DNA from 3 places in the Listeria sp. LM90SB2 genome. Region 1 is predicted to be linked to each of the others. Evidence: predicted binding sites of a transcription regulator. Region 1 holds the regulator's gene; each other region holds the start of a gene.
The links. Region 1 encodes CtsR, which represses protease genes until heat stress. Its sites were predicted from a motif close to ATGGTCAATAAAGGTCAAACA; they were not measured.
Positions count from the first base shown of each region.

Region 2: clpP (ATP-dependent Clp endopeptidase proteolytic subunit ClpP) is a predicted target of CtsR. The motif match lies at 5,658-5,678, and genes of this name have one in related genera.
Region 3: clpB (ATP-dependent chaperone ClpB) is a predicted target of CtsR. The motif match lies at 5,531-5,551, and genes of this name have one in related genera.

Region 1 is NZ_CP046449.1:246,339-256,775, reverse strand. It holds gene GL301_RS01265 (PIN/TRAM domain-containing protein) at 1-890, opposite strand, end outside; gene radA (DNA repair protein RadA) at 1,023-2,396, opposite strand; gene GL301_RS01255 (ATP-dependent Clp protease ATP-binding subunit) at 2,543-5,005, opposite strand; gene GL301_RS01250 (protein arginine kinase) at 5,034-6,056, opposite strand; gene GL301_RS01245 (UvrB/UvrC motif-containing protein) at 6,053-6,571, opposite strand; gene GL301_RS01240 (CtsR family transcriptional regulator) at 6,584-7,042, opposite strand; rRNA gene rrf (5S ribosomal RNA) at 7,187-7,302, opposite strand; rRNA gene GL301_RS01230 (23S ribosomal RNA) at 7,380-10,311, opposite strand.
Region 2 is NZ_CP046449.1:2,516,141-2,526,577, reverse strand. It holds gene GL301_RS12495 (YvcK family protein) at 1-103, shown strand, start outside; gene whiA (DNA-binding protein WhiA) at 111-1,082, shown strand; gene namA (NADPH dehydrogenase NamA) at 1,109-2,125, shown strand; gene inlP (class 3 internalin InlP) at 2,178-3,344, opposite strand; gene GL301_RS12475 (branched-chain amino acid transporter BcaP) at 3,561-4,952, shown strand; gene clpP (ATP-dependent Clp endopeptidase proteolytic subunit ClpP) at 5,002-5,598, opposite strand; gene GL301_RS12465 (lytic polysaccharide monooxygenase) at 5,755-7,191, shown strand; tRNA gene GL301_RS12460 (tRNA-Arg) at 7,311-7,382, shown strand; gene GL301_RS12455 (YjgN family protein) at 7,439-7,774, opposite strand; gene GL301_RS12450 (hypothetical protein) at 8,007-8,405, shown strand; gene GL301_RS12445 (TetR/AcrR family transcriptional regulator) at 8,422-9,030, shown strand; gene GL301_RS12440 (MMPL family transporter) at 9,110-10,437, shown strand, end outside.
Region 3 is NZ_CP046449.1:2,303,585-2,314,021, forward strand. It holds gene fabH (3-oxoacyl-ACP synthase III FabH) at 1-277, opposite strand, end outside; gene GL301_RS11325 (GW domain-containing glycosaminoglycan-binding protein) at 397-1,524, opposite strand; gene GL301_RS11330 (YjzD family protein) at 1,847-2,035, shown strand; gene gpmA (2,3-diphosphoglycerate-dependent phosphoglycerate mutase) at 2,125-2,814, opposite strand; gene clpB (ATP-dependent chaperone ClpB) at 2,905-5,505, opposite strand; gene GL301_RS11345 (Bax inhibitor-1/YccA family protein) at 5,653-6,330, opposite strand; gene GL301_RS11350 (Cof-type HAD-IIB family hydrolase) at 6,442-7,212, opposite strand; gene GL301_RS11355 (GNAT family N-acetyltransferase) at 7,276-8,061, opposite strand; gene GL301_RS11360 (hypothetical protein) at 8,182-8,526, opposite strand; gene hemH (ferrochelatase) at 8,683-9,612, opposite strand; gene hemE (uroporphyrinogen decarboxylase) at 9,609-10,437, opposite strand, start outside.

The DNA.
Region 1 (10,437 bases):
TCACCTGGCAAAACAACAGGTTTTACAGCATTCGCTAAATCATTAATATTTAAAACAGGTACATTTTGGAACTCACATACTTTGTTTAAATTATAATCATTTGTAACAACAATACCGCCCATTACTTTAGCAAGTTTCACAAGTTTACTATCCACTTCTGGCGTATCTTCAAAATCACCTTCATACATTTCCACTTGAATAGCATCTTCTTTTTGGATTCGATTTAAAATATCTAATCCCCGGCGCCCTCTTGTACGTTTAAGCGTATCGGATGAATCCGCAATATGCTGAAGTTCGGCTAACACAAATAGTGGAATAACCACCGTTCCATCTAAAAATCCAGTAGTCAAAATGTCTGCAATACGACCATCAATAATTACACTCGTATCCAAAATTTTATATGTTTTCTTAGATTTCTCTTCTGTTTTCTCTTCTTCTGGTGTTCTTTTCTTTGCATTTCTGTTATTGACAAAATTTCCAAATTCGTTGCGACGACTAATTCCGATACGGAACCCTAAATAACCTAGAACTAATGTTAAAATAACTGGTACTACTGAATTTAAAAGCGGAATATTTGTTTGACTTAATGCATTGCTCGCGAAAAACGCAATGACCAAACCTACAAATAAACCAAGTCCCCCATAAACAAGGGTTGCAATAGCAATTTTAGCTAACTTTTCCTCTAACCAATTAAGTGCGGCTTCTACATATTTCACCGCCCAGAAAGTAATAAGATAAAATATAAGTGCACCAATCAGAGCATCAGTATAAGGATTATTAATTAGCAGAATGTGACCTATTCCAAGTTTCACCCATAGAGCAGGTAGTGAAAAGACTCCCGTTGTCCCACCTAGAATTAAAAAACACACTCGAATTACCCATGTAAGCATTTAGTTTCCTCCTTTCCATTTTTAATTTATATGTATAATTGGGCTATTACCAAATATACATATAGCACTATTTTACACTATTAAAAGACTATACCGCAAATAGTACTCACGGAATCAACGAAGTATTTAGTTTTAATCTGGTAAAGCTTTCTTCAAAGCTTCTCCAATCGTTTCCACCCCAACCACTTGCACGTCTTTCGGTATTTTCCAATTACCTTCGTTATTTTTAGGAATAAAAATTCGCTTAAAGCCAAGTTTTGCGGCTTCTTGTACGCGTTGTTCAATTCTTGCAACACGACGAATCTCACCTGTAAGTCCAAGTTCTCCAATAAAGCAATCCGTACTTCTTGTTGGTTTATCACGATAGCTAGATGCAACACTGACTGCAACCGCCAAATCCACTGCAGGTTCATCCAATTTAACCCCACCAGCTGCTTTCAAATAAGCATCTTGGTTTTGCAACATTAAACCTACTCGCTTTTCTAAAACAGCCATAATTAGCGAAACTTTATTATAGTCTATTCCTGTCGCCATTCGCTTAGCATTACCAAACATCGTAGGCGAAACAAGCGCTTGTATTTCCACAAGGACGGGGCGAGTTCCTTCCATAGAAGCTACAACCGTTGAACCTGAAGCGCCTTCAAGACGTTCTTCCAAGAACACTTCGGAAGGATTAGCAACTTCTACAAGTCCAACATCTCGCATTTCAAATATACCCATTTCATTAGTGGAACCAAAACGGTTTTTCACTGCACGCAAAATCCGGTAAGCATGATGACGCTCCCCTTCAAAATAAAGCACAGTATCAACCATATGTTCAAGTAGGCGCGGCCCCGCAATAGCACCTTCCTTTGTTACATGTCCAACAATAAAGATTGCAATGTTTTGCATTTTAGCAATTCGCATCAATGTCGCTGTACATTCCCTAACTTGCGAAACACTCCCCGCTGCACTTGTAACATCGGGATGATAAACAGTCTGAATGGAGTCAATGACTACAAAATCAGGCTTCACAAAATCAATCGTTTCTTGAACTGCTTCTAAATTTGTTTCTGCATACACATATAAATTATCTCCCGAAACTTGCAAGCGTTCCGCCCGCAGCTTCGTTTGTTTGATAGATTCTTCTCCTGATATATACAATACTTTTTTATTTGTGAGCGTCAGTTGAGCTGAAACTTGCAGTAATAAAGTCGACTTCCCGATACCAGGATCCCCACCGACAAGTACCATAGATCCTGGAACCACACCTCCGCCAAGAACTCTATTTAACTCCGGCATATTGGTTTCGACACGTTTTTCTGTTTCACTTGCTATTTGAGTAATTGGAGTCGCTTTCGAAGGTTCTCCCGTATGATTAAAAGCTGAGCGTGATTTTTTTGACGGCTCCAAAGCTTCTACCATCTGATTCCACTCGTTGCAATTCGGACATTTTCCCATCCATTTTGCCGATTCATATCCACATGCCTGACACACAAATTTGGTTGTCCTTTTTGCTTTAGCCATTTCTACATCCCTCCATACATATGCTCCATTTTACCACAGATCATCTGTTCGCGTTAATCCTTTTCATCAAATTCGTTTTTTTGACACGAATCCTGATTTTTCCATAAAAAACCTCCCTTCAAAATTGATTAAGGGAGGCGTGTTTGTTATTTAGTTTTTACCTTTTTTGCAGTTGTTTTCTTTTTTGGTGCGTCTTTTTTTCTAACCTCTAACTTGCCATCTTTTACACCAATTTCCACGTAATCGCCTACTTTAATGTTACCACGAAGTAATTCTTCAGAAAGCATATCTTCCACTTCTTTTTGAATAGCTCGTTTCAAAGGACGGGCTCCGTATTCTGGATCGTATCCGTCTTTAGCAATTTTGGATTTCGCACCTTCAGTTAATTTCACATGAATATCGCGTTCGGCTAATCGTTTTGTTAATTGAGCAGTCAGCAAAGTAACAATTTGTTTCAATTCTTTTTCTTGTAGCGAATGGAATACAATTGTTTCATCAATTCGGTTGATAAACTCTGGCCGGAACGCCTGTTTTAAATCTTGTAAAACACGGTGCTCCATAGCTTTATGGTCTTTAAGCGGATCAATAACATTAAAGCCCATTGATTTATCTTGTTTCATTTCTTGAGCCCCAATATTGGAAGTCATAATGATGACCGTATTTCTAAAATCAACCACCCGTCCTTTAGAATCAGTCAAACGACCATCGTCAAGCACTTGTAGCAACATATTAAATACATCCGGATGCGCTTTTTCAATTTCATCTAAAAGAACTACTGAATAAGGTTTTTGACGAACTTTTTCTGTCAGTTGCCCACCTTCTTCATAGCCTACATAACCTGGAGGAGCCCCAACTAAACGAGCAGTCGAGAATTTCTCCATGTACTCAGACATGTCAATTCGAATCATCGAATCCTCATCGCCAAACATAGACTCAGCAAGCGCGCGAGCAAGTTCTGTTTTCCCAACACCAGTAGGTCCAAGGAAAATAAAGGAACCAATTGGACGCTTAGGATCTTTAAGTCCAGCACGAGCTCTACGTACAGCTAGCGAAACAGCTTTCACCGCAGCATCTTGCCCAATCACGCGTTCATGTAAAAGTTTCTCCATATTTAAAAGTTTATTTGTCTCTGTTTCCGCAAGTTTTGCAACTGGAATCCCAGTCCAACTTGCAACAACTTCAGCAACAATCTCTTCTGTTACTTCACTATGGTCAAGCCCTTGCTTTTCTTGCCAATTCGCTTTTGTTTCTTCTAATGATTTTTTAAGTTTTTGTTCTTTATCGCGTAATGACGCTGCTTTTTCAAATTCTTGCCCTTGAACAGCCGCATCTTTTTCTTTTTTCAAATCGGATAAATTGTTTTCCATTTCTTTTACATTTTTTGGCGTTGTAAAAGATTTCAAACGTACTTTAGAACCAGATTCATCAATAACATCAATCGCTTTATCCGGTAAGAAACGGTCTGAAATGTACCGATCAGATAGACGAACAGCAGCCTCAAGCGCTTCATCAGTAATCGCAACACGGTGATGCGCCTCATAACGATCACGCAACCCATGTAAAATTTGAATGGATTCTTCTACAGTTGGCTCATCTACTTTAATCGGTTGGAAACGTCTCTCAAGTGCAGCATCTTTTTCAATATATTTACGGTACTCATCCAGTGTTGTTGCACCAATACATTGCAACTCACCACGAGCTAGAGGCGGCTTCAAGATATTCGAGGCATCAATCGCACCTTCCGCTCCACCAGCACCAATTAAGGTATGCAATTCATCAATAAATAGAATAACATTGCCGGCTTGACGAATCTCATCCATTACTTTTTTCAAACGGTCTTCAAATTCACCACGATATTTTGTCCCTGCCACAACAGTCCCCATATCCAGTGTCATTACACGTTTTCCACGTAAAGTCTCAGGCACTTCATTACGAACAATTTGTTGCGCTAGTCCTTCTGCAATCGCTGTTTTACCAACACCAGGTTCTCCAATAAGTACTGGGTTATTCTTCGTACGACGACTAAGCACTTCAATCACACGTTGGATTTCTTTAGAACGGCCAATAACCGGATCCAAATTATCTTCCCGAGCAATAACTGTTAAATCACGTGCCAAACTATCTAAAGTCGGTGTAGCCTGTGTATTTGTTTGTCTTCCTGCCCCAGTAGCATCCCCGCCGCCTAAGAGCTGTAAAACTTGCTGACGAGCTTTATTCAAACTAATACCAAGATTACTTAAAACTCGAGCCGCAACTCCTTCGCCTTCACGAATAAGCCCCAGTAAGATATGTTCTGTTCCAACATAAGTATGCCCTAATTTACGAGCCTCATCCATGGACAGTTCAATTACTTTTTTCGCACGAGGTGTATATTGGATCGTCGTCACAGCTTTTTCCCCATGACCAATTAATCCTTCTACCTCTTGCTGCACTTTTTCAGAACTAATTCCCAGTTCATAGAGAGCTTTTGCCGCAATTCCTTCGCCTTCTCTTACAAGCCCTAATAAAATATGTTCTGTTCCTAAATTACTATGATTCAAACGCATCGCCTCTTCTTGTGACAACGCGAGTACTTTCTGAGCTCTTTGCGTAAATCGTCCAAACATCATTGTTGTTTCCTCCTTATCGTAAGCCTCATCATTTATCGCCCAAAATCTCGCGAATCACTTTGGCCCGTATTACTTTCTCTTCTAATTCATCCATATCTCGTCCTGCTTCTCTTCTCAAAAAAGCTGGTTGCGAGAATAGTACCAATTCATTCATTTTTTGGCGAGAAATATGCTCGAAAAATCCTAATTCTACACCAAGCCGTATATCCGATATAGCATCTGAAGCTTCTTTCATAGAAATAATTCGACAATTCATCAATAAACCATATGATCTAAAAACTCTATCCTCAAGTGCAATATGAAATTTTTGCTTTATTGTAGTTCTAGCAACACGCTCTTGCATGATAATTTGTTCCATAACTTGCGTTAAATCTTCCACAATTTCTGTTTCCGTTTTACCGAGAGTTACTTGATTTGAGACCTGGAAAATATTACTTGCAGGCATGCTACCTTCTCCGTATATACCTCTTACCACAAAACCTAGGCTCCTAATCGCTTCAATCACACTTTTAATCCTTTTTGTTGTCACGAGTCCCGGTAAATGCACCATTACTGAAGCGCGCATACCAGTCCCGATATTAGTCACACAACTCGTCAAATATCCAAACTCTTTATCAAAAGCATAACTAAGCTTCTCTTCCACATAACCATCAATTTGCAACGCTGCCTCTAACGCATCAAATAATCTCAAACCCGGCGTCATGCACTGTATCCGCAAATGATCTTCCTCATTCAACATAATACTCACATTTTCTTCCTCATTTAAAAGAACCGCACCATATTCACTTTTATTCATCATATAAGGACTAATTAAATGTTTTTCCACCAAAAGCGCCTTTTGTAACAAAGAAATTTGATTCATTTTAATCAAAGTAAAATTATCATCAAAAACTTCGGCAATATTATCAACAATCTCTTCCTTCTGCTCATAAACTGGAAACTGTTCATCCTTCAAATTCCTAGCAAGCCTAATACGTGAGCTTAAAACAACATCATCGTCATCACCAGCATTTTCTAACCAAGAACTCAGCCGCGGTTCAAATACATTCATTTATCCTCACCTCCAGCTTTCAAAGCCTTGATTTCATCACGGACAACAGCAGCTTCCTCAAACTCCTCATTTTCAACTAGCTGTGCTAGCTTTTCTTGTAAGCGACTAATTTCATTTTGAACACCTTCCGCACGTTCAACTTCTGCAGGAACCTTACCAACATGTTTTTTATATCCATTTTGCACTCGACCAATAATCGGTACTAACTGTGCCTCAAAAGCCGAATAACACTCCGGGCACCCAACTCGATTAGTCTTTAAAAACTCTTCAAAACTAAGCTGGCAATTCTCACAAACAATCTCTTTCTGCGCATTTTCTTCTTTTTGCAAAAGCGTTAAGAAGTCAAGAGCAACCTCACTAAAAGTATCCATCGCTTTAACCAAATCTTTTTCCGAAGAGAGAGCTTCGTCCGTAGCACAATTCTCACATAGGTACAATGACTTCACTTTCCCAAGCTCATTTAATTGTTGCAAGGCAATAACTGCTTTATTTTCTCCACATCTTTGACAAATCATCGTCATCACACCTTAATCATATTTCAAAGCAACTAACATCGCCTCTAAAATCCTACTTCTCAAAATATCTCTATCGGGTAAAGGTAAAATTAAAACTTCCCTGTCCAATGCCGCCACCATTAATCTTGCTTCTTTCTTCGTTATTACTTCTTCTTCAAGCAATCTCAAAATAACATCTTCAGAAAATGATTGAGAGACCTTTTTATCATGAACCATTGAAATGATTGCTTCTAACAATTGAAGTTTATCATTCATTTTCACTTTAATAATCCTAATATAGCCACCACCACCACGTTTACTTTCAACGATATACCCTCGTTCCATTGTAAATCTAGTGTTTATTACATAATTAATTTGTGAAGGTACACATTCAAACTTATCTGCAATTTCACTTCTTTTAATTTCCACTGCTTCACTTGATTCCAATACTTGTTTCAAATAAGCTTCTATAACATCAGAAATGTTTTTCATTATAAGGAATCTCCTTTCTGTTTTTTGCAAATCATTGACTTTGACTATTTTTGACTTTAATTATACTAGATATCCCTACCTATTAGCAATTTATTTATCTTTTACAAACAAAAAAAGCCCTAAATAATTAGGACTTTTCAAATTGCCCGGCAGCGACCTACTCTCGCAGGGGGAAGCCCCCAACTACCATTGGCGCAGAGAAGCTTAACTACCGTGTTCGGGATGGGAACGGGTGTGACCTTCTCGCCATAACTACCAGACAATATAAAGTTGTTGAAAGATTGCTCTCTCAAAACTAGAGAAGAAAGGGTTCAGTTAGGTAACTTCGTTTCATTTTTTGGTTAAGTCCTCGATCGATTAGTATTTGTCCGCTCCATGTATCGCTACACTTCCACTCCAAACCTATCTACCTGATCATCTTTCAGGGATCTTACTTTCCGAAGAAATGGGAAATCTCATCTTGAGGGGGGCTTCACGCTTAGATGCTTTCAGCGTTTATCCCTGCCACACATAGCTACCCAGCGATGCTCCTGGCGGAACAACTGGTACACCAGCGGTGTGTCCATCCCGGTCCTCTCGTACTAAGGACAGCTCCTCTCAAATTTCCTGCGCCCGCGACGGATAGGGACCGAACTGTCTCACGACGTTCTGAACCCAGCTCGCGTGCCGCTTTAATGGGCGAACAGCCCAACCCTTGGGACCGACTACAGCCCCAGGATGCGACGAGCCGACATCGAGGTGCCAAACCTCCCCGTCGATGTGGACTCTTGGGGGAGATAAGCCTGTTATCCCCGGGGTAGCTTTTATCCGTTGAGCGATGGCCCTTCCATGCGGAACCACCGGATCACTAAGCCCGACTTTCGTCCCTGCTCGACTTGTCAGTCTCGCAGTCAAGCTCCCTTGTGCCTTTACACTCTGCGAATGATTTCCATCCATTCTGAGGGAACCTTTGGGCGCCTCCGTTACTCTTTAGGAGGCGACCGCCCCAGTCAAACTGCCCACCTGACACTGTCTCCCCACGCGCTAAGCGTGGCGGGTTAGAATGGTCATACAGCCAGGGTAGTATCCCACCATTGCCTCCTCGTATGCTAGCGCACACGTCTCTTCGGCTCCTACCTATCCTGTACAAGCGGTACAAACATTCCATATCAGGTTGCAGTAAAGCTCCACGGGGTCTTTCCGTCCTGTCGCGGGTAACCTGCATCTTCACAGGTACTATAATTTCACCGAGTCTCTCGTTGAGACAGTGCCCAGATCGTTGCGCCTTTCGTGCGGGTCGGAACTTACCCGACAAGGAATTTCGCTACCTTAGGACCGTTATAGTTACGGCCGCCGTTTACTGGGGCTTCAATTCGTACCTTCGCCGAAGCTAAGCACTCCTCTTAACCTTCCAGCACCGGGCAGGCGTCAGCCCCTATACGTCACCTTACGGTTTTGCAGAGACCTGTGTTTTTGCTAAACAGTCGCCTGGGCCTATTCACTGCGGCTCTCTCGGGCTTGCACCCTAATAGAGCACCCCTTCTCCCGAAGTTACGGGGTCATTTTGCCGAGTTCCTTAACGAGAGTTCTCTCGCTCACCTTAGGATTCTCTCCTCATCTACCTGTGTCGGTTTGCGGTACGGGCAGTACTACTCTTCCTAGAGGCTTTTCTTGACAGCGTGAAATCAGGAACTTCCGTACTTAATTTCCTTCCCCATCACAGCTCATGCTTCGCGAGAAGCGGATTTGCCTACTTCTCACACTCACTGCTTGGACGCACATTTCCATTCGTGCGATTCCCTATCCTTCTGTGTCACCCCATCGGTTAAACAATTAGCACTGGTACAGGAATCTCTACCTGTTGTCCATCGCCTACGCCTATCGGCCTCGGCTTAGGTCCCGACTAACCCTGAGCGGACGAGCCTTCCTCAGGAAACCTTAGATATTCGGTGGAAGGGATTCTCACCCTTCTTTCGCTACTCATACCGGCATTCTCACTTCTAAGCGCTCCACCAGTCCTTCCGGTCTGACTTCACCGCCCTTAGAACGCTCTCCTACCACGAACCTCTAAAGAGGTTCATCCACAGTTTCGGTAATATGTTTAGCCCCGGTACATTTTCGGCGCGGGGTCACTCGACCAGTGAGCTATTACGCACTCTTTCAATGGTGGCTGCTTCTAAGCCAACATCCTGGTTGTCTAAGCAACCCCACATCCTTTTCCACTTAACATATATTTGGGGACCTTAACTGGTGGTCTGGGCTGTTTCCCTTTCGACTACGGATCTTATCACTCGCAGTCTGACTCCCGAGTATAAGTACATGGCATTCGGAGTTTATCTGAATTCGGTAACCCGAGAAGGGCCCCTAGTCCAAACAGTGCTCTACCTCCATGACTCTTTACCTCGAGGCTAGCCCTAAAGCTATTTCGGAGAGAACCAGCTATCTCCAAGTTCGATTGGAATTTCTCCGCTACCCACACCTCATCCCCGCACTTTTCAACGTGCGTGGGTTCGGACCTCCAGTAAGTATTACCTTACCTTCATCCTGGACATGGGTAGATCACCTGGTTTCGGGTCTACGACCTGTTACTTATGCGCCCTATTCAGACTCGCTTTCGCTACGGCTCCGCTTTTTCCGCTTAACCTTGCAACAAATCGTAACTCGCCGGTTCATTCTACAAAAGGCACGCTATCACCCATTAACGGGCTCTAACTACTTGTAGGCACACGGTTTCAGGAACTGTTTCACTCCCCTTCCGGGGTGCTTTTCACCTTTCCCTCACGGTACTGGTTCACTATCGGTCACTAGGGAGTATTTAGCCTTGGGAGATGGTCCTCCCGGATTCCGACGGAATTTCACGTGTTCCGCCGTACTCAGGATCCACTCTGGAGGGAAAGCCATTTCAACTACCGGGCTGTTACCGTCTTTGGCGGGCCTTTCCAGACCGCTTCATTTATAACTTTCTTTTGTAACTCCGTATAGAGTGTCCTACAACCCCAAGAAGCAAGCTTCTTGGTTTGGGCTCTTTCCGTTTCGCTCGCCGCTACTCAGGAAATCGATTTTTCTTTCTCTTCCTCCAGGTACTTAGATGTTTCAGTTCCCTGGGTCTGCCTTCCTCACGCTATGTATTCACGTAAGGATACTATCCGACTAAAGATAGTGGGTTCCCCCATTCGGAAATCTCTGGATCAACGCTTACGTACAGCTCCCCAAAGCATATCGGTGTTAGTCCCGTCCTTCTTCGGCTCCTAGTGCCAAGGCATCCACCGTGCGCCCTTTCTAACTTAACCAATTTACTTCTACGAAGTAAAGGTTGTTTTTCTGATTTTCCGTATCAGCGATGATACTTCCAATCAGATGAAAGATTCACTTTCAGATGATTCTCGGTTACTTGTGTCATAAATAATAAATTATCT
Region 2 (10,437 bases), 650 kb from region 1:
AGATTTTCTTTCTACAGAGGATGGCCTTGTGCGCCATGCTGCTGAAAAGGTGGCGGACGCGGTTTTAGCGATGTTACCTAACCAAACTATTGAAAAGGAGTGAGTAAGCCATGTCATTTGCATCGGAAACCAAGAAAGAATTAACCCATATGGACGTAAGTGATAGCGATGCAAAAGTGGAACTCGCAGCTTTTATTCGAATGAATGGTGCCATCTCGTTTTCGAATCAATTAGTGATAATGGATGTCCAAACCGAGAATGCAGCCATAGCTAGACGAATGTATCAATTACTGAAAGACTTATACGAAGTGCCAATAGAACTTCTTGTACGTCGCAAAATGAAGTTGAAAAAAAATAATGTTTATATAGTTCGCTTGAAGTCAGGTACACGGGGGATTTTGGAAGATTTACGGATACTAGAGCCACCGATGACGTTTACGAAATCGATTGATAGGGGATTTGTTAAGAAGAGGAGCGCCAAACGTGCTTATTTACGTGGAGCCTTTTTGGCAAGTGGGTCAGTTAATAATCCGGAAACTTCTTCTTATCATTTAGAAATTTTCTCTGTTTATGAGGAGCACAATGAGGCGATTTGCGCTTTGATGAATCAATTCGATCTCAATGCGCGAACGCTTGAACGGAAAAATGGTTTTATTACCTATTTGAAAGAAGCGGAAAAAATCACGGAATTCTTGAGTATTATCGGAGCAACTAGCGCGCTTCTTCATTTTGAGGATGTTCGGATTATGCGTGATATGCGGAATTCGGTGAACAGGCTAGTGAACTGTGAAACGGCGAATCTCAACAAGACAATTAATGCGGCTGTTAGGCAAATCGATAATATCAAGTATATCCAATCAACCGTTGGGCTAGAAGCTTTACCAGAACGACTGCGTGAGATTGCAGCGCTTCGTATAGCTAATGAAGATGTTACCTTAAAAGAGCTAGGCGAAATGCTGACAACAGGTCAAGTAAGTAAATCAGGTATTAATCATCGTCTCCGGAAACTAGATCAGATTGCAGAGCGCCTTAGAAGTGGGGAAACACCAGCACAAGTAGGACTGAAAATCAGTAATAGTTAATTAAAAAGAAAAGGATGCGAATTAGAATGTCCAAATTATTTTCAGAATATAAATTAAAAGATGTAACGCTAAAAAACAGAATTGTTATGTCACCAATGTGTATGTATTCAGTAGAAAATAAAGACGGGATTGCAACAGACTTTCATTTTGCACACTATGTCTCGAGAGCTGCTGGTGGTACAGGGCTTGTCATCTTAGAAGCTACGGCTGTTCAAGAAGTAGGACGGATTTCTGAATTTGATTTAGGACTATGGAATGACGAGCAAGTTCCAGCTTTGAAAAAATTAGTAGATGGACTTCATTATCACGGAGCAAAAGCAGGAATTCAATTAGCACACGCTGGAAGAAAAGCTGTTTTACCAGGTGAAATAGTGGCTCCTTCTGCTATTGCTTTTGATGAAAAATCAGACAAACCAGTAGAGCTTACGAAAGAAGCAATTAAAGAGGTTGTGGCTGATTTTAAACGTGCCGCTTATCGTGCAAAAGAAGCGGGATTTGATGTTATTGAGATTCATGCTGCTCATGGTTATTTAATTCACCAATTCTTATCACCAATTACGAATCGTCGCGAAGATAATTACGGTGGACCTGCTGGCAATCGATATAAAATTTTAAGTGATATTATTAAAGCAGTGAAGGAAGTATGGGACGGCCCGATTATCGTTCGAGTATCCGCTACTGACTATGCACATGGCGGTTTGCAACTAGAAGATCATATTCCTTTTGCAAAATGGATGAAAGCAGATGGCGTGGAACTAATTGATGTGAGTACAGGTGGTTTAGTTAATGTGGCTCCACCAGTTTTCCCAGGTTATCAAGTGCCATTCGCGGATGAAATCCGTCGCGGGGCGGGTATTGCGACTGGAGCGCTTGGGCTTATTACACGAGGCGAACAAGCGGAAGAAATTTTATGCAATGAACGAGCGGATTTAATTATTGTTGGTCGTGAATTATTACGAAATCCTTATTTTGCTAAAGATGCAGCCAAACAATTAGGCGAAACAATTGAAGGACCAAAACAATATTCACGCGCGTGGAAATAAATAAAAAGCTGGAAGTTCAGAGTTTTTGAACTTCCAGCTTTTTTAGTAGAAATTAATTAATAGTTACATTCCAATCATAAGAGCATACGCCTCCAGTGGCATAATTGTGATTATACGAGATGTCTAATTTATACTCACCAGGACTTAGAGCGGATGTATCCACTGTTATAGAGTTGTCCTCCGCATTAACTGTCGTCGGAAGTTGGACTATATTAGTCCCGATATATTCTCCTGTAACTTCTGGGCTGACTAACATGTTAATTTCTTCCATTTGGAAATAAATAGGTAAATCAATAGTACATGTATTGCCCTGATTAATAGTTTGATCAGGAAGCTCTCCATTTTGACTTTGAACATAAATAGTATCTAATACATTAGAAGGTAGTTCAGTTAAAAAATTATAATCTAAGTTTAATGATTCTAAACTAGGTAAGTTGGTGAAGTTAACCATCGTACCGGTTAAATTGTTATGTCTTAAATTTAAATCAGTTAAGTTAGGTAAATTTTGAAAATCTGGTGTATTGGTTAATAAATTTGCATTTAAATCTAAAAATGTGAGATTTGGTATATTTTGAAAATCAGGAATAGTTGTCAATTGGTTAGAACTTAGATCCAACGTAATAAGTAAAGGAATATTATTAAAATTAGGAAGTTCATCGCTTGTAATTGACATATCAGACATATAAAGCTGTTTTAAAGCAGGCATCCCGGTAAAGTCAGGGATAGAGCCGACTAAATTATTTCCGCTCATTGTAATGGTATCCATTTCAGGATAATTTTGGTAGTTTGGAAGGGATAAGTTTCTAGTTAATCTTCCAGGTGAATCAGCAAAAAATAACGTTTTTAAATGTGGAATTGTAGTAATATCAGGGAACTCCGTTAATTTAGCCCCAAATTCCATAATACTTACATCTGTGACATTGTTAAACATGGCACGCTCTAGTAATTGCATGGAATCATTCGTAATCGTATGTGTTTCAAACCCTAAACTAGTTAATGCATCCAAATCATCTTGATCAATAACATCATTCACAGAGTCTTTGTTTAAGTTTCTAGCCATATCTTTGGCTAATCCATCATCTGGGAAAACATCAATAATTGGAGCGGGTAGTGGATATAAATCAGAAGCAGCTTTTGCCTTCAGATCTAAACCAGTAAAGCTTAGTGACAAAATGGCTAATAATAAAGCTGTGCTTAAAAACATGAAAACTTTTCTCAATGTATTCAGTCCTTTCTTTTTTAGAGGTCTAAAGGATAACACGAAAAAACCAAGAAAAAATATTTACACCATATATGAACATTTTTTGTACGAAAATCTACAAATGTTGTATATTTTTCAATCTATTTATGGTACTATGAATAATAGTTTTCAAGTTAGTTTAAAAATACACATATAAATTAACTGAAAATTGGAATTTAAGAAGGAGGAATTTTTATGACGAAAGTTAATTCTTTTTTCAGAAAAAAGAGTTTTCATAACCCAGCGACAGATAAACATCATCTGAACAAAACGTTAGGAGCGTTTGATTTAACGATGCTTGGAGTCGGAGCGGTTGTTGGGGGAGGGATATTTATTCTTCCAGGGCAGGTAGCTTCTGTCATTGCGGGACCAGGAATTATTATTTCTTTTATTATTGCGGGAATTGCTTGCTGTTTGGCGGCATTATGTTATTCGGAATTTGCTTCTAAATTACCAGTCGCAGGTAGCGCATATACTTACAGTTACCATGTGTTCGGGGAAGGTGTTGCATGGATTTTAGGGTGGTCGCTGATTTTAGAATATGGTCTGGCTGTTGCTGCAATCGCAAGTGGTTGGTCTTCTTATATGAAGAGTCTACTAGCAGGATTTGACTTACATATTCCAACGGTGATTTCTTCAGCTTATGACCCGAGTGCCGGAACCTATTTTGACTTACTTGCATTTGTAGTAGTTATGGTAATTGGTATTTTACTTAGTTTTGGTATTCGTGAATCCACACGAGTGAATAATATTATGGTGTTAGTAAAAATTGCAGTGGTTGTATTATTTATTTTAGTAGGAGCTTTCTATGTGAAACCTGATAATTGGACGCCGTTCTTGCCGTTTGGTGTACAAGGAGTCATTACAGGAGCTTCCACAGTTTTCTTTGCTTATATCGGCTTTGATGCTGTATCAAGTGCCGCGGAAGAAGTGAAAAATCCACAAAAAAATATGCCAATAGGAATTATTTCTTCACTGGCAATCTGTACACTACTTTATATTTTACTTTCTGCAGTACTTACAGGGGTTGTTCCTTATACGGATTTAGTTGATGTTAGTGCACCAGTTGCTTTCGCGCTTCAAGCTATTAATCAAAACTGGATAGCGGGCTTGTTGTCAGTTGGTGCGATTGTTGGGATGACAACGGTTGTACTTGTTATGTCTTATGGTGGTACACGCTTGTTATTTGCAATGGGACGTGACGGATTATTACCAAAATCGTTCTCAAAAATAAGCAAAAATGATACACCTGTGAGAAATACGATGATTTTTGCGACAGTAATGGGACTAATTGCTTCTACTGTACCGATGGCAGATTTAGCACAATTAATTAATATTGGTACGTTGTTTGCTTTTGCGATGGTTTCTATTGGGATTTTCTTTTTACGGAGAAATCCAGACTTGAATCAAAAAGGATTTAGAACGCCATTTTATCCAGTAGTACCAGCACTTTCCTTTTTGCTTTGTGTATATTTAATGATTAACTTATCTAAAACAACATGGATTGCATTCGGTATTTGGTTTGTGATAGGAATACTAGTGTATACATTCTACGGAAGAAAACATTCAGCGCTTCGTATAAAATAAGGTATAAAAAAAGAGGTTTTGCATTTTGTGCAAAACCTCTTTTTTTTTATTAGCCTTTTAAGCCAGATTTGTTAATGATGATATCATCAATTAAGCCGTAATCTTTTGCTTCTTGTGCAGTCATGAAATTATCACGATCTGTATCACGAGCAATGACTTCATACGGTTGACCAGTTTTCTCAGCCATAATCGTATTCATACGTTCTTTGATTTTTAAAATGTGGCGAGCAGCGATTTCGATTTCAGTCGCTTGACCTTGAGCGCCACCAAGTGGTTGGTGAATCATAATTTCAGCGTTTGGCAAGGCAAACCGTTTGCCATTTGCACCAGCTGTTAGTAAGAATGAGCCCATGGAAGCTGCCATACCCATGCCGATAGTTTGTACGTCCGCTTTAACGAAATTCATTGTATCGTAAATGGCCATACCAGCTGAAATACTTCCACCTGGTGAATTGATATATAGGAAAATATCTTTTTCAGGATCTTGTGCATCTAAGAAGAGTAATTGAGAAACGATCGAATTCGCCACGTTATCATCAATTGCAGATCCTAACATAATAATTCTGTCTTTTAATAAACGGGAATAAATGTCGTATGCACGTTCACCGCGGCTAGTTTGTTCGATTACTGTTGGAATTAAGTTCATATCAAGATTCCTCCTGTTAAATGTGAATTTTAAATTAGCTTTGTTTATATCATACACGAATGGTCAAACTAGGTCAAACGATAAAGTCTGAGGCGAATTATTTCTATAAAATTTAACAAAAAGGTATAATGAACTATGCTGAAAGGAAGGTGCATCATGAAGAAAATGACGAAGATTGGAATGTTTTTTGCGGTGTTTACGTTAGCTGTAGTTCTTTTTCAAACAACTGCTTCAGCTCATGGATACATATCAAAACCAGCAAGTCGTGTATATTTAGCCAACAAAGGGATTAATGTTGGGGTTGGATCAGCACAATATGAACCACAAAGTGTGGAGGCTCCAAAAGGATTTCCAGCAAGCGGACCTGCTGACGGGAGTATTGCGGGCGGTGGGAAATATTCACTGTTAGACGCTCAAACTGCAAACCGTTGGGCAAAAGTAGATATACAATCAGGCCCATTAACTGTAGAATGGACATTAACTGCGCCACACAGAACAAGCAGCTGGCAATATTTTATTACTAAAAAGGGTTGGGACCCAAATAAACCGTTAACTAGAGCATCATTAGAGCCACTCACAACGATTGAAGCGGATGGAAGCGTACCAAATGCTTTAACAAAACAAGAAATTAATATTCCAGATGATCGTTCAGGATACTACGTTATTTTGGGCGTTTGGAACATTGCTGATACAGGAAATGCATTCTATCAAGTAATTGATGCAAACATTATTAATTCTAGTGTAACACCAGCTGTTGACAACGAAGCGCCGACAGAACCGACTAATTTAGCAGCAACTACTACCGCTAAGAATGTAAGTTTGACCTGGACTGTTTCTACCGATAACGTAGGAATAAAAGGTTATGAAATTTTACGTGATGGCGTAGTACTCGGAGAAAGTCAAACAGCTTCTTATGAGGATACAGCTGTAGAATCAAATACCGCATACACTTACACTGTTCGAGCAAAAGATTTCGCCGGAAACAAATCTACATTAAGCGACAGTATTGATGTGACGACAAAAGAAGCCCCAGCAGTAGATAATGAAGCACCAACTGCACCAAAAAGTTTAATGTCTCATGGACAAACGGAGACAACTATTGCTCTTTGTTGGCAAGCCTCCACAGATAATGTAGAAGTGAAAAATTATGAAATTTATCGTAACAATACAAAAATTGCAACATCCACGAAAAACATGTTTGAAGATACAAAATTAGCCAGCAATACAAGCTATAATTATAAAGTGTATGCAGTAGATACATCTGGCAATCGTTCATTAGTAAGTAATGAAATCACTATTAAAACAAAACCGCTAGATCCACTGAACACCTGGAAATCGGACCAAATTTACCATGCAGGTGACCAAGTTTACTATAACGGAGTAGCTTATACAGCGAAATGGTGGACAAAAGGGAACACTCCAGATACAAGTGATGTTTGGCAAACAGCAAGTAGAGATATCCAAATCTGGAATGCTCAAAAAGCCTATAATGGCGGAGATAAAGTTACGTATAACGGAAAAACATACCAAGCGAAATGGTGGGTACGAGGCGAGAAGCCTGACAGTTCATCAATTTGGACATTATTAAATTAATACTTGAGCCAGCAAATCTTTGGAGGCGCTGGCTTCTTCATTTAAAATAAAACTTGTAAAACACTACGAATTTCGCTATAATTATTATTCGTACGGTAAGCATTTCTGGCCTACATATAGCCCTCGTGGTGCAACGGATAGCACGTAAGATTCCGGTTCTTAAAATGGGGGTTCGATTCCCTCCGAGGGCATACTAAAAAAACATCCCACATCTGGCAAAAGCCATGTTGTAAGATGTTTTTTCATTTTATTTAAAAATCGTATTTTTTACTTTCCAATCTTCTAGTTTAATGAAAACCCAGAAACCATAAATTCCGATAGTAATGATTGTTAGGAAGAGCCATTTAATCCAGTGACCAAAAAGTCCAACCGCAGAACCTTGGAATTTCAAGCGTCTTCCTTCAATAACTGTATGATTGATTTTCCAGCCATAAACCATACATAAAGCCCATGGATAGCAAATACCAATCGTACAAATCGTCACCAAAGTGCCAAGAATTGTCCAACCAATATATTGCAGTAAACCTCCGTCAAAAAATGATGTTCTCCCGTTTCGTGTTTCGATATTACCTAATTCTCCCATTTTGCAAACCAACTTCCCTTTATTATTTATATAATCGTTAGAACGTTTATACCCGCTTAATAAACACTAATATTGATATTAACATGAATGAATCAAGAAGAGAATACTTGATTTGACTTTTTTATGAATTATGAAGGGAAATAATTTAATCCTTTTTAAGTATCAAAAAACTTTCCCTACTTCAACCCGCCATTTTCTGGTAAAATATAAATCAGCAAGGGAGGCGCTTATTTTGGCTGCTAGTTTGAAAGACCGATTAGAAAAAGAAGTAAGAACATATAGTGCTGACAATAATTTGACCGTTCAAACGATTGATTTTTTATATGCAGGGCCCCATATGCGAGGGAGACATTCGCTTATTCTCGCGTTCACGGAAGCGGGAATTTTTACATTTGTATTTAAATTAAGTGATGCGGAAATGCACTTTTTGGATGGGGAAACGGTTCAGCAAATTGCGCTTGAGAAAAAGAAATTAGTTTATCGGTTATATATTCGTGCAGTGACCGAAGAAGGCGAGCTGGAGGAAGGAAAATATCTTGTTAGTAAGCGTGTTCTAGGTCGTAAATGGCATAAAGAAACACTAGAAAAGCTCATTAATAAAAACCTTCCATTACTAACTGCAACAAAATAAGAAAGGTGGGGTGATGATGGAAAAGAAGCGGACTCGGGCAGAAGAATTAGGAATAACTAGAAGAAAAATTTTGGATACAGCACGTGATTTATTTATGGAAAAGGGTTACCGGGCAGTTTCAACAAGAGAAATAGCTAAAATTGCCAACATTACCCAACCGGCACTATATCACCACTTTGAAGATAAAGAATCCCTATATATTGAAGTGGTTCGTGAATTGACGCAAAATATCCAAGTGGAAATGCATCCAATTATGCAAGTGACCAAAGCAAAAGAAGAACAATTACATGATATGTTAATTATGTTAATTGAGGAACATCCAACCAATATTCTATTAATGATTCACGATATTCTTAATGAAATGAAACCAGAAAATCAATTTTTACTTTATAAATTATGGCAAAAAACCTATTTGGAACCATTTCAACTATTTTTTGAGCGTCTAGAAAATGCTGGCGAATTGCGTGATGGTGTCAGTGCTGAGACTGCTGCGAGATACTGTTTGTCCACTATTAGCCCTCTTTTTTCTGGGAAAGGCAGCTTTGCGCAAAAGCAAACGACTACAGAACAAATTGATGAATTAATCAACTTAATGATGTTTGGTATATGTAAAAAAGAGGTATAATTTAGCGTGCTTCTTTTTTTGGTGTTTCACTTATCGAATGATAAACGAAAAAAATAAGCAAACTAAAGGGGGATTTATAATGAAAGATGGATTTTTAAGTAAAATTGCCAGTGGGGTTGGTGGCAAGAAAGGCCGGTTTATAACATTAGGTATTTGGATTATCGCAATTATTATTTTACAGTTTTTCTTTCCAAAAGCAGCTGATTACAAAGATGACGCTGCGAAAGATTTACCGAATTCAGAGCCTTCTGTTGTCGCCCAAAAACTCATTGACGACAAATTTGCTGGAACGGACGGGGTACCAGCGCTTATCACTTGGTATCGTTCAACTGGTTTAACAACCGAAGACTTAGTTAATATTCAAAAATACAGCAAAGAATTGACCGAAAACCCGGTAGACTATCAAAAAATGGCGGTTCCTTACGATAAAATGCCACCCGTGGCGCTCAAACAACAAGTTTCTAAAGACGGAACTACTTTTATCCAAACCGTTATTATGAAAGACAGTGCGACTTCAGATCAACTAACAGAGAGCTTCAAGCAACTTGAATCAGCGGCTAAAACAACCATTGGAGAAAATCCATTTGCACAGAAAGTATCTGCTGATGATGCGCTTGTTGCTCGGACAACTGGACCGGCTGGTATTAGCGTGGATGCGAGTGGACTATTTAAAGATGCGGACGTTTCGCTGCTAATCGGAACAGTACTACTTGTTTTAGTCTTTTTACTAGTAATTTATCGTTCGCCAATTTTAGCGTTAATTCCTTTGATTGCAGTCGGTTTTGCCTACTTAGTAATTACGCCGATTCTTGGGTTACTCGCGAAAGAAGGTATTATCACATATGGCTCACAAGGGCTCTCGATAATGACCGTATTACTATTTGGCGCCGGAACGGATTATTGTTTATTCTTAATATCCAGATTCCGCAGCCATCTGCACACAGAGAAAAACAGATTCCAAGCATTTAAAGAAGCATTTAGCGGAACAGCCGGCGCAATTGCACTTAGTGGATTGACCGTAATGGCCGCACTACTTCTATTATTAGCAGCAGAATATGGTTCATTCCACAATTTCGCCGTACCATTTAGTTTAGCGATTTTCATTATGATGATTTCCTCGCTAACACTTGTCCCAGCACTTCTAGGCATATTCGGTCGTGTGTCATTCTGGCCATTTGTCCCAAGAACCCTAGAAATGGAAGAAACACGCGCGAAGAAAAAAGGCAAAACACCAAAACACCACAAAGAAAACCGTTTTTGGCATAAAATTGGTGAAATGTCTGCGAAACATCCTGTACGAATTTTAATTATCACATTGATTATTTTAATTGGATGTGGGATTTTTACAACTCAGGTGAAATACACGTATGACACACTTTCAACGTTCCCAGAAGATATGCCATCTCG
Region 3 (10,437 bases), 860 kb from region 1:
TATTAGCAACTGAAGGAAATGTCGCTTCTTGTGTAACAGTTGCAACGATAAACAAGTCAATATCATCTGGTGTAAGACCAGCATTCTTAATGGCTACCTTTGCTGCTTCATATGCTAAATCATGCGTATATTCGTCATCACGAGCAATTCTTCTTTCCTCAATACCAGTTCGAGTTCTAATCCACTCATCAGATGTATCCATAATTTTTTCTAAATCAAAGTTAGTTACTATTTTTTCAGGTACGTATTTACCTACTCCTAAAATTCCTGCGTTCATGTGTTCTCCTCCATATCAAACTACATCAGGGTGAAAATAAATTTTCTCCTGGTTATTTTTATGACCTGGTGCTAATTTTAACAGAGAACTATCAATTAAGCAATTGGATTGCTACTTTTTTATTTTACTTCTAACGCTTTATTAGGATTGTTTTCAGCAAAACCGTCTGCTTTTGACCAGCCAATTACTTTCCCATCGTCTGACTTAATACGGTACCAATATTCATTTTTCACATCTGCACGACGGTCAATATCTAATTCTTTCCCTAGATAATCATTAAGATTTGTGACTACTTTTGAATTATCTTCTACTGGGTAAGCATAGATTTTTTGATCCGAATCGGTGATATATTTATCTAGTTTCACATTTGTTTCATTTTTCGGGGTATAAAAAACTTCTACAGCATTACTGTTTACCCATCCAATAGTTTCGCCTTGATTTAGAAGCTGATACCATGTTCCTTTTTCTGTGACAGCTTTTTGAGAAATTCGAAGGCTTTTATTTTTGTAATCTTTGACACTACCTGTTTTTTCTGCACCCTCTGTATTATATGGTTTTGTCCAAATTGTTTCATTGCTAGAATCTTTAATTTCCGCATATGCTAATTGGTTTTCTGTTGATGTCACTGTATCGTAAATTTGGTCATATTGATCCAAATTGTAATTTTCAATAGTTGAAATGAGTTTTTCTGCGTATGCTGGGTCAGTTGCATAACCTGCATCTTGAATTGCGTATGCTGCTTCCTTATAGTTTGTTTCTCCGATGACCGCTGAGTAAAGATTTGCATTACCAGATACTCCATTAAAAAAAAGTTGGGCATGATCGACTAAAGATGCTTTTTTGTCTGGATACTTTCTGAAATCAGCTTGTGTGCGGTAGGCTTTCCCGCTGCTAAATTCTTGCGTTCCCATTGAAACGGAATTTCCTTCATAGCTTCCTTTAATTCCAAACAGGTTGTTAGCTGAAGTTGATAAGCCACTTTTACCCCAATTGGATTCTAGAATAGCTTGTGCTAAAGTGACACTCGTCAATATTTTTTCTTCTTTTTGTAGATCTTGTGCATCATTTGCTATGGATTGTATAAATTGTTGTTGTGATAAAGTCATTCCTGCGTGACTTACTGAAGTTTGGCTCGTTCCTGCTGCCTCCGCTTGAACAAAAGGTACTAGTGTAGAACTTACGATGACGCTTGCTAGTAAAATCTGCGTGAATTTCTTTTTCATTATCAGTTGGCACTTCCTATCCAAATTAGTTAGTTCCCCCAATTTAAATGGCTCTGTCTCTGTTAACCTTCTTCATTCTAGCATTTTCATTCTGAGAGCCTACTAATTTTTTGATGAAAGATTTATAATAAAGTAAGCAGAATGGCTAGTATAGAGGGTTCCTGTGCACCTATTTACATTTGACAATATTATGTCATTGCTTATTTACCCCTTTACACTACTATTCTCCATTTAAAGTTCATTTCCTTCCATTTTTTGATAATCGTATTTTCAAATGATATATGATTGGATAATCTAATTTTATGTGCTAAAATGTATAATGAAATAGATGAAATGGGGTGTAAGGATGCGTTATGTGGTAACTGTAGTTTGGGTATTCTTACTTTCTTTAATGGCAGAATTCGTTCTTTCTTCCATGTTATATGTATCATTTGATATGACGCGGGCTATTATTTTAACAGTAGGGTTATCCTTCTTCATTATTTTAATCACTTTCTTGATGCCTAAAGATAGCGAAGTTTATGACTTTAAGTAAACATCCAACTTTCTGATAGCGAGAACTGACTTTTCAGGTGCAGTTCAAAAAAAGAAGCTCTTTCCAATATATTGGAAAGAGCTTCTTTTTTATTTATCCAAGTAATATTTATTTACTGGTTTTAAATCATCGTTTAATTCATATACTAGTGGCACGCCTGTCGGAATTTCTAAATCCATTATTTCATCATCGCCAATACCTTCTAGAAATTTCACTAATGCTCGTAAACTGTTACCATGCGCCGCGATGACTACTCGCCGTCCTTCTTTAATTTCTGGAGCAATCGTGTCCATCCAATAAGGAATAACGCGTTCTAATGTTACTTTCAAGTTTTCACCTGCCGGAATAGCGTGTGTATCAAGGAGTTGATAACGGCGATCATTTTTGGCTTGTCTTTCGTCGTTTTCTTCTAATAACGGTGGAAGAGTGTCATAGCTTCTGCGCCATTTTTGTACTTGGTCAGCACCATATTTTTCAGCAGTTTCTTGTTTGTTAAGACCTTGAAGTGCGCCATAATGCCGTTCGTTCAAGCGCCAAGATTTATGAACTGGTACCCACATTTGGTCAGATTCTTCTAACACATAATTAAGTGTTTTAATAGCTCGCGTTAAAACAGAAGTGAAGGCAACATCGAATTCTAAGCCCGCTTCTTTAATTCTTTTTCCTGCAGTCATTGCTTCTACAACGCCTTCTTGTGACAAGTCAACATCATGCCAACCTGTAAATAAATTCAATTTGTTCCATTCACTTTGACCATGACGAATTAATACTAATTTCATCTTCCTCATCCTTCCATTTTCGTCTATTTTCTAAACGACTAATCCAACCAAAGTTTTCCCTTTCAAGCGAGGTGTCAAACCTTTTCTATGTTATTCTGTGACTTTAAAAGTAAATTCTTTATCTGCTAAATCAATTTCTACAGATGAATGTGGCATGATTTTACCTGATACAATTTCTCTAGCAAGTGGCGTTTCAACATGACGCACAATATAGCGTTTAAGTGGTCGTGCGCCATATACCGGATCATATGCTTCTTCCGCAATAAATGCTTTTGCATTATCGGAAATAGTAATCGTAATTTCTTGGTCGGCTAAACGGATTTGAAGTTCTTCTACTAATTTCTCCACAATGCCTTTAATATCAGCTAGTGTTAGTGGTTTAAATAGAATAATATCATCTACGCGGTTTAAGAATTCCGGTTTGAATTCACTTTGTAAAATTTGCATTACATCCGATTCTAATTCCGGTGAAATTTCGCCTTCTTCGGTTCTTTCAAGTAATAAATTAGAGCCAATATTTGACGTCATAATAATTACTGTATTTTTAAAATCAATTAATCGACCTTGTGAATCTGTGATACGTCCATCATCAAGTACTTGTAATAGTATGTTAAATACATCTGGATGAGCTTTTTCTATTTCATCAAGTAGGACGATTGAATAAGGATTTCGTCTTACAGCTTCAGTAAGTTGACCGCCTTCTTCATAGCCAACATAGCCTGGAGGAGCTCCGACAAGTCTTGATACGGAATGTTTCTCCATGTATTCAGACATATCAATTCGAATCATATGATCTTCTGAATCAAACATATTAAATGCGAGTGCTTTGGCAAGTTCTGTTTTACCCACACCTGTTGGCCCTAGGAAAATGAATGAGCCAATTGGGCGTTTCGGATCTTTAATACCAGCGCGTGCACGAAGTACAGCATCACTAACTAATTGAACAGCGTCATCTTGACCAATTACTTTTTGATGAAGTTCATCTGCTAATTTAAGCAGTTTTTCGCGTTCTCCTTCTACTAACTTGGTCACTGGAATTCCTGTCCAACGTCCGACGATTTCTGCAATTTCATTTTCTGTTACTTCTTCTTGTAAAATCCGGTCTTCTTGTGCAGTTTTTTCGCGATTTTCTGCTTCTAACTCTAGTAATTCTTTTTCCACAGCCGGGATTTTACCGTGTCGTAATTCTGCTGCTTTATTTAAATCATAATTATTTTCTGCTTCTTCTAATTCATGACGCAAATGATCGATTTGTTCTCGGACCTCACGAATTTTACTAATTTCGTTTTTCTCGGATTCCCATTTCGATTTCATTTGATTGGCTTCTTCTTTGTAGTCAGCTAGTTCGCGTTGCAATATTTCTAAACGGCGTTCACTCGCTGGATCTTTTTCTTCTTTTAAAGCCGCTTCCTCAATTTCTAATTGCATTACTTTTCTCGTTACTTCGTCGAGTTCACTTGGCATCGAGTCAATTTCGACACGAATAGTTGCGCATGCTTCATCTACTAAGTCGATTGCTTTATCTGGTAAGAAGCGGTCCGTAATATAACGATTAGAAAGACTCGCTGCTGCAACTAAAGCATTATCATGAATATTTACCCCATGATGAATTTCAAAGCGTTCTTTTAACCCACGTAAAATGGATACTGTATCTTCCACTGTTGGTTCTGGGACAAGTACTTTTTGGAAACGTCTTTCGAGCGCGGCATCTTTTTCAATATATTGGCGGTATTCATCTAACGTAGTTGCGCCGATACAGTGTAGTTCACCGCGGGCAAGCATCGGTTTTAACATATTTCCGGCGTCCATTGCGCCATCTGTTTTACCTGCGCCGACAATCGTATGAATTTCATCAATAAATAGTAAAATTTGACCGTCACTTTGTTTCACTTCTTGAAGTACTGCTTTCAAACGTTCTTCAAATTCACCGCGATATTTAGCTCCAGCAATAAGGGAACCGATATCAAGCGAGATAATCGTTTTATCTTTCAGCCCTTCTGGAACGTCTTTTCGAACGATTCGTTGTGCTAAACCTTCGACAATGGCTGTTTTACCAACGCCTGGTTCACCTATCAGAACTGGATTATTTTTTGTTTTTCTAGATAAAATTCGGATAACGTTACGAATTTCTGCATCGCGTCCGATTACTGGATCGAGTTTACCACTTCTAACTTCCGCGACTAAATCACGTCCATATTTTGTTAAGGCTTCATAGTTTTCTTCTGCATTTTGAGAAGTCACTTTTTTCCCTCCTCTGATTTTTAAAATAGCTTCTTGAATTTGTTTTTTAGATTTATGTTGTTTTTTTAGATTCATTGTTATTGGATTTGATTTTTGATCCATGACAGCTAAGATTAGATGTTCTGTTGATACAAAATCATCGTCTAATTGTTTTTGTTCTTTTTCGGCATCCCGCATCAACTGAAAAAGTGCTTGGCTCATTGCTTGACCATAGTTTACACCGCTTCCAGAGACCACAGGAATTTTTGTTAAAGCATCTTCTACTGTTTTTTGAAGTGCATCTATATCTACTTCTGCTACATCATATACACGTTTGGCAAAATCACTCTCTGTTAATAACACTTTAAAAACATGAGCGACGTCGATTTCTTGATGTTCGGATGCAATTGCTAAATTTTGAGCGTCCGCAATTGTTTGCTGGACTTGTTGCGTAAATTTTTGTAAATCCATTCATTCGTCCTCCTTATAAAAGATAAGTCTGACCTTTTTTGACCTTAACTTTATTATAGTTTTTTATCTTGCTTTTGTCTAACAAAAACCATCTTTTTTATAGAAAAAGATCTACCAATTTTTAGGTTGGCAGATCTTCTGAATTTCTTAATCACGACCTGTAAATAGGCGGAGTAAGAACATGAATAAGTTAAGGAAATCAAGGTATAAATTCAGCGCAAGCATTGGTACATCAGCTAATTCCACATCGCGCTTCATGATTTGGTTGAAGTCATACAAAATATATAGTGAGAAAATAATCGTTCCGCCTGCTGAAATAATTGTTGATAGCATAGAACCTAATGGTAAAAAGACTCCTACAAAGCTAAATATAACGAGAATAATAATCGCAGCGAATAAAGCACTGCTTAAGAAAGATAAGTCTTTTTTCATTTTTGCGCCAATAAAAGCTAGCGTTGTGAAAGTAACGGTTGCTGTAACAAATGCCATTAGAACGGCGGCACCTTGCCCTGCACCAAAATAATATGTCAAAGTTGGTCCAAGCGTTAAGCCTGTGACAAACGCAAATGCTAGTACTACTGGGTATCCTACCACTTTATTAATAGTTTTACTTCGACGCACTACCATCGCTGTGATAAGTAACGCGACTTCTAAGACGACAAGAGGCAAATAAAGTTCTGGACTTAATTTACTCCCAATCGCAGCACCGATAGATGCAAGTAGCAAAGAAAATACAAACCAATTAAGTATTTTTTGCATAATAATTTGTTTCTCAGTTCTCTTTTCTGTGTTTGCTCGCTCGGATGTGTGATTGATTTCGTTCATTAACATTTCTCCTCTTCCAATTGATTAGTTTTATTATATCAAAAGAATTATTACAATTCTATCGGTCTTGCGTTGGAATTTCACAAAAAAAGAAGCGCACGAGGCACTTCTTTAAATTAAATCAAATTGTTTCAAGCCAAGCATAATGCCGTCACTATTGTTATCTTTCGTTACAAAAGTAGCTTTTTCTTTTAATAATGGTACGGCATTTTCCATTGCAATGGCATAATCCACTGCGCCAAACATTTCTAAATCGTTCATTCCATCACCAAACGCATAAGTTGGAACGTCTTGATAGCCCATTACTTCAAGTAGCTTCGAGATACCAACTGCTTTAGATCCGCCTTTTCTTAAGACGTCATTACTAAATGGTGTGTTGCGAACAAATTGTAATTCTGGAAAGCGTTCTGGAAAATAATCATCACCAGTTTCGAGTAAAAGAAGAGCCATATTGATGTTTTCTTCTTTATACATATTAGGCCTTACTTCTGGCATTGGCTCGCCTAAAAAATCATAGTGTGCTTTTACAACTGGTGTACTTGCGGTTGCGCCAATTCTTTTATCATTATAATAGCAAACCTCTACATTTTGTGATTTAGCTTCTTCCGTCAAACGAGCAAGTAAATCAGCATCAATCACATCTTCGTACACTTTTTCTCCTTCAAAGATAGCCATTTGTCCGTTCATCATTACTGCGGATTCAATGCCGGTAATTTTCATTTGATGACTGATTTCTATGAGCGTCCGACCAGTAGCAATGACAGGAATAACATTATTTTCTCGAAGTTTATCAAGTGCTTGAAGCGAGGTATCAAGTACTTTGGATTCACTATTTAACAGTGTTCCATCCATATCAAAAAAACAAATTCCACGTGGTTTCACATTATTCATCCTTTACTAACATAATATATCCATCATACCAATCTTACGGATACAAAGTAAAGGCTATTTGTACATAACAAAATCTCCGGTGTGCTCAAAACCTAGGCGGTGATAAATTTCTCCTGCTACTGGGTTATCATAAAACAAACATGGTTTTTTGCCTTCTGCTAATACATCACAACATAATTTTTTTAGAAGTGTACTTGCAAAACCACGTTGTCTATAACCATCGCTCGTCGCTACACCTGTAATCATTGCTGAAAAGGAATTTTCTGCAGATGTTTCTGCTACAGCAACAACTTCTTGGTCTTGTTCAATATAATAAATTCGTTTCACGCCTTTTTCAATTTGGCGAATAATTAATTCTTCATTTTCATCGCGTGAACCAAATTCTTTAATGTGTTTGCGCATTTTAATAATTGGAGCTACGTCTTCTGCCACTGCCGTTCTGACAATAACGTCTTGATTTACAGAAATACGATTTACATGTTCGCATTCGCAAAAATAAGTGTCTTGTCTTTTTTCGGCAAGTTCTGGTAAAAATGGTTCCAATTCCTTTGTGACACGAGAAATACCGCTAACTTCGTATGTATCATGCTTAGCAATAATTTCTGAGAAAGCTTTTGCATCAAAATTAGCATCTTTTGAATACGGTAAGAAAAACGTATCGAATCGAAGTAACAATGCATGTAATTTGTCTTCTGAATCGAATTCACCCCAAAGATCTTGCACATCACTCTCGTAACCAAAATTTTCGATATCCCCAATAATAAATAAGTTGAGGGTTGCTTCGGGTTTTAAAAGTGCCATTACTTCTTCATTATCAGATACAGTTAGTTTTCTAATCATGTGCCACACTCCTATTTTGAAAATTGTCTTCATTTTACGTGAGTTAGGTAGGTTCGTCAAGCCCTGAATCTTACTATTTTGCGCCATATAAAAAAGCTCGGGACAATTAGTCCCAAGCTTTTATGATTCGTAATGAATTTCGCCAATTTTCAACATTAAGCTGATAGCGTTGAATTTTTCATCTCCAAGATGCATTTTGTTTGTATCTTGAAAAGTGATAGGTGCTGCTGTAATCGCTTCTTTCGGTTGTTCAAAGAACTTTTCTTCAAGTGCCAAACTTTCTGTAATTTGCGATATGTATTTTTGGAATTTATTTTCGTTTCTCATTTTCCCAATCATCAATGCTTTTAAAGTGTTTTGAGAAATCCCGACTGCAAGCGCGAATGTTCTATGAGTGTATCCATTTATTTTCATATAAAGTGACAAATTAGTGGCAATTCTTTGTTTTTCTGCCTTGTTTTTCATTTGGGTGAACCTCCTGTCTTTCTATAGTTATCATTATGCCCGGTGAAGATGAGAATTTGATTAAAACTTCATAGTATTTAGCTAAAAATATTGAAAACGTTTTCTTTGTTTTAAAAAAATATGCCGGAATAACGAATATCCCGGCAAGTACTTTATTTAATTGCTATATTTTTCCCAAACAACCGTCCTTAATACTTCTAAGAATTCTGGGTCCGAGTTTGGCATTGGTGGTCGGTGATAAGTCGCGCCCACTTCATCGGTAACTACTTTACATTCATAATCATTATCATATAAAACCTCTAAATGTTCAGCCACAAATCCAACTGGTGTATAGATAAAGTGTTTATATTTTTCTCGACCGTAAAGTTCTCTTGTTAAATCTTGTACATCAGGTCCGAGCCACGGCTCCCCAGTTTTCCCTTCACTTTGCCAACCTAACGCGTAATGAGGTACTACTACTTTTTCGAAAATGAAATCTGCTGTTTCTTGCAGTTGATCTGGGTACGGGTCATTATGTTGTTTAATTTTCTCCGGTAAACTGTGTGCGGAAACAATTAAAACAGTATCCAATAATTCATCAGCTGGAATTTGTTTTGCTGTTTCGTTAATTCTATCAGCCCACATTTGAATAAATTTGGGTTGTTTGTACCAATCATTGATTGCTTTGATACGAAGGCCACCTAGTTTATCAGCTGCATCTTTTGCTCTTTTGTTGTAAGCTTCGACGCTAAAGCTAGAGTAGTGTGGCGCTAAAACAATCGAGATTGCTTCTTCTATTCCATCTTTATGCATAGCTTCTACAGCGTCTTCAATAAAAGGTTCAATATGTTTTAAACCGATATATGCCTTGAATTCTACTTCGTCTTGCGATTCATTTAACGCTTTTTCTAATCCATAGGCTTGTGCTTCAGTAATTTTTGCGAGTGGAGATAATCCACCAATTGCATGGTATCTTCCGCGCAAATCCGCAATCATTTCTTCACTTGGCTTATGACCATGACGAATATCTGTATAGTAACGTTCAATATCTTCATCTTTGTACGGTGTCCCGTATGCCATTACAAGTAGACCTACTTTTTTAGTCATTTTATATCATCCTTTTTTAATAGAATTTCGCTACGTTCATGGATGTAATTAGTTAGTTTCTTCAACATTTCTGGTGGTACTTCCGGGAAAACGCCATGTCCTAAATTAAAAATATAACCTGGTTCTAGTACGCCTTCTTGCAAAATACGATTTGCTTCTTTTAAACATTTCTCTGGTGCAAGAAGTGTGGACGGATCCAGATTTCCTTGAATTGCTTTTGTTGGAACTTTTTTCCGAGCACTTGTGATGGTTTCACGCCAATCGACGCCAACAACATCAAGCGGCATTGTTTCCCATTCTGCTAAAAGATGACTCGCGCCAACTGCTTGCATAATAATTGGGGTTGTTGGATGAACTGCTTTCACTTCTCTAACAATCATTTCGATTACTGGTCGAATGTATTCAGCATAGTCAGCTCGACTAAGTGCCCCTACCCAAGAATCAAACAATTGCACCGCAGAAGCGCCCGCATTAATTTGCGCAATTAAATAATTCGCAGTCATTCGACCAAGTTTTTCCATTAGTATTGCCCAAACTTCTGGCTCGCGATACATAAAACTTTTTGTTTGGTGATAATTTTTCGATGGACCACCTTCTATCATATAGCTAGCCAAAGTAAATGGTGCACCTGCAAAGCCAATTAAAGGTACATCTAGCATATCATCTGCCAATAATTTTATCGTATCTAGGACATAAGGAACTTCTATTTCTGGTTTGAACATTGTCAGTTTTTCTACATCTTGGAAAGATCTAATAGGATTATGTATGACTGGACCAATACCAGATTTGATTTCAACGTCTACTCCCATCCCCGGAAGTGGTGTC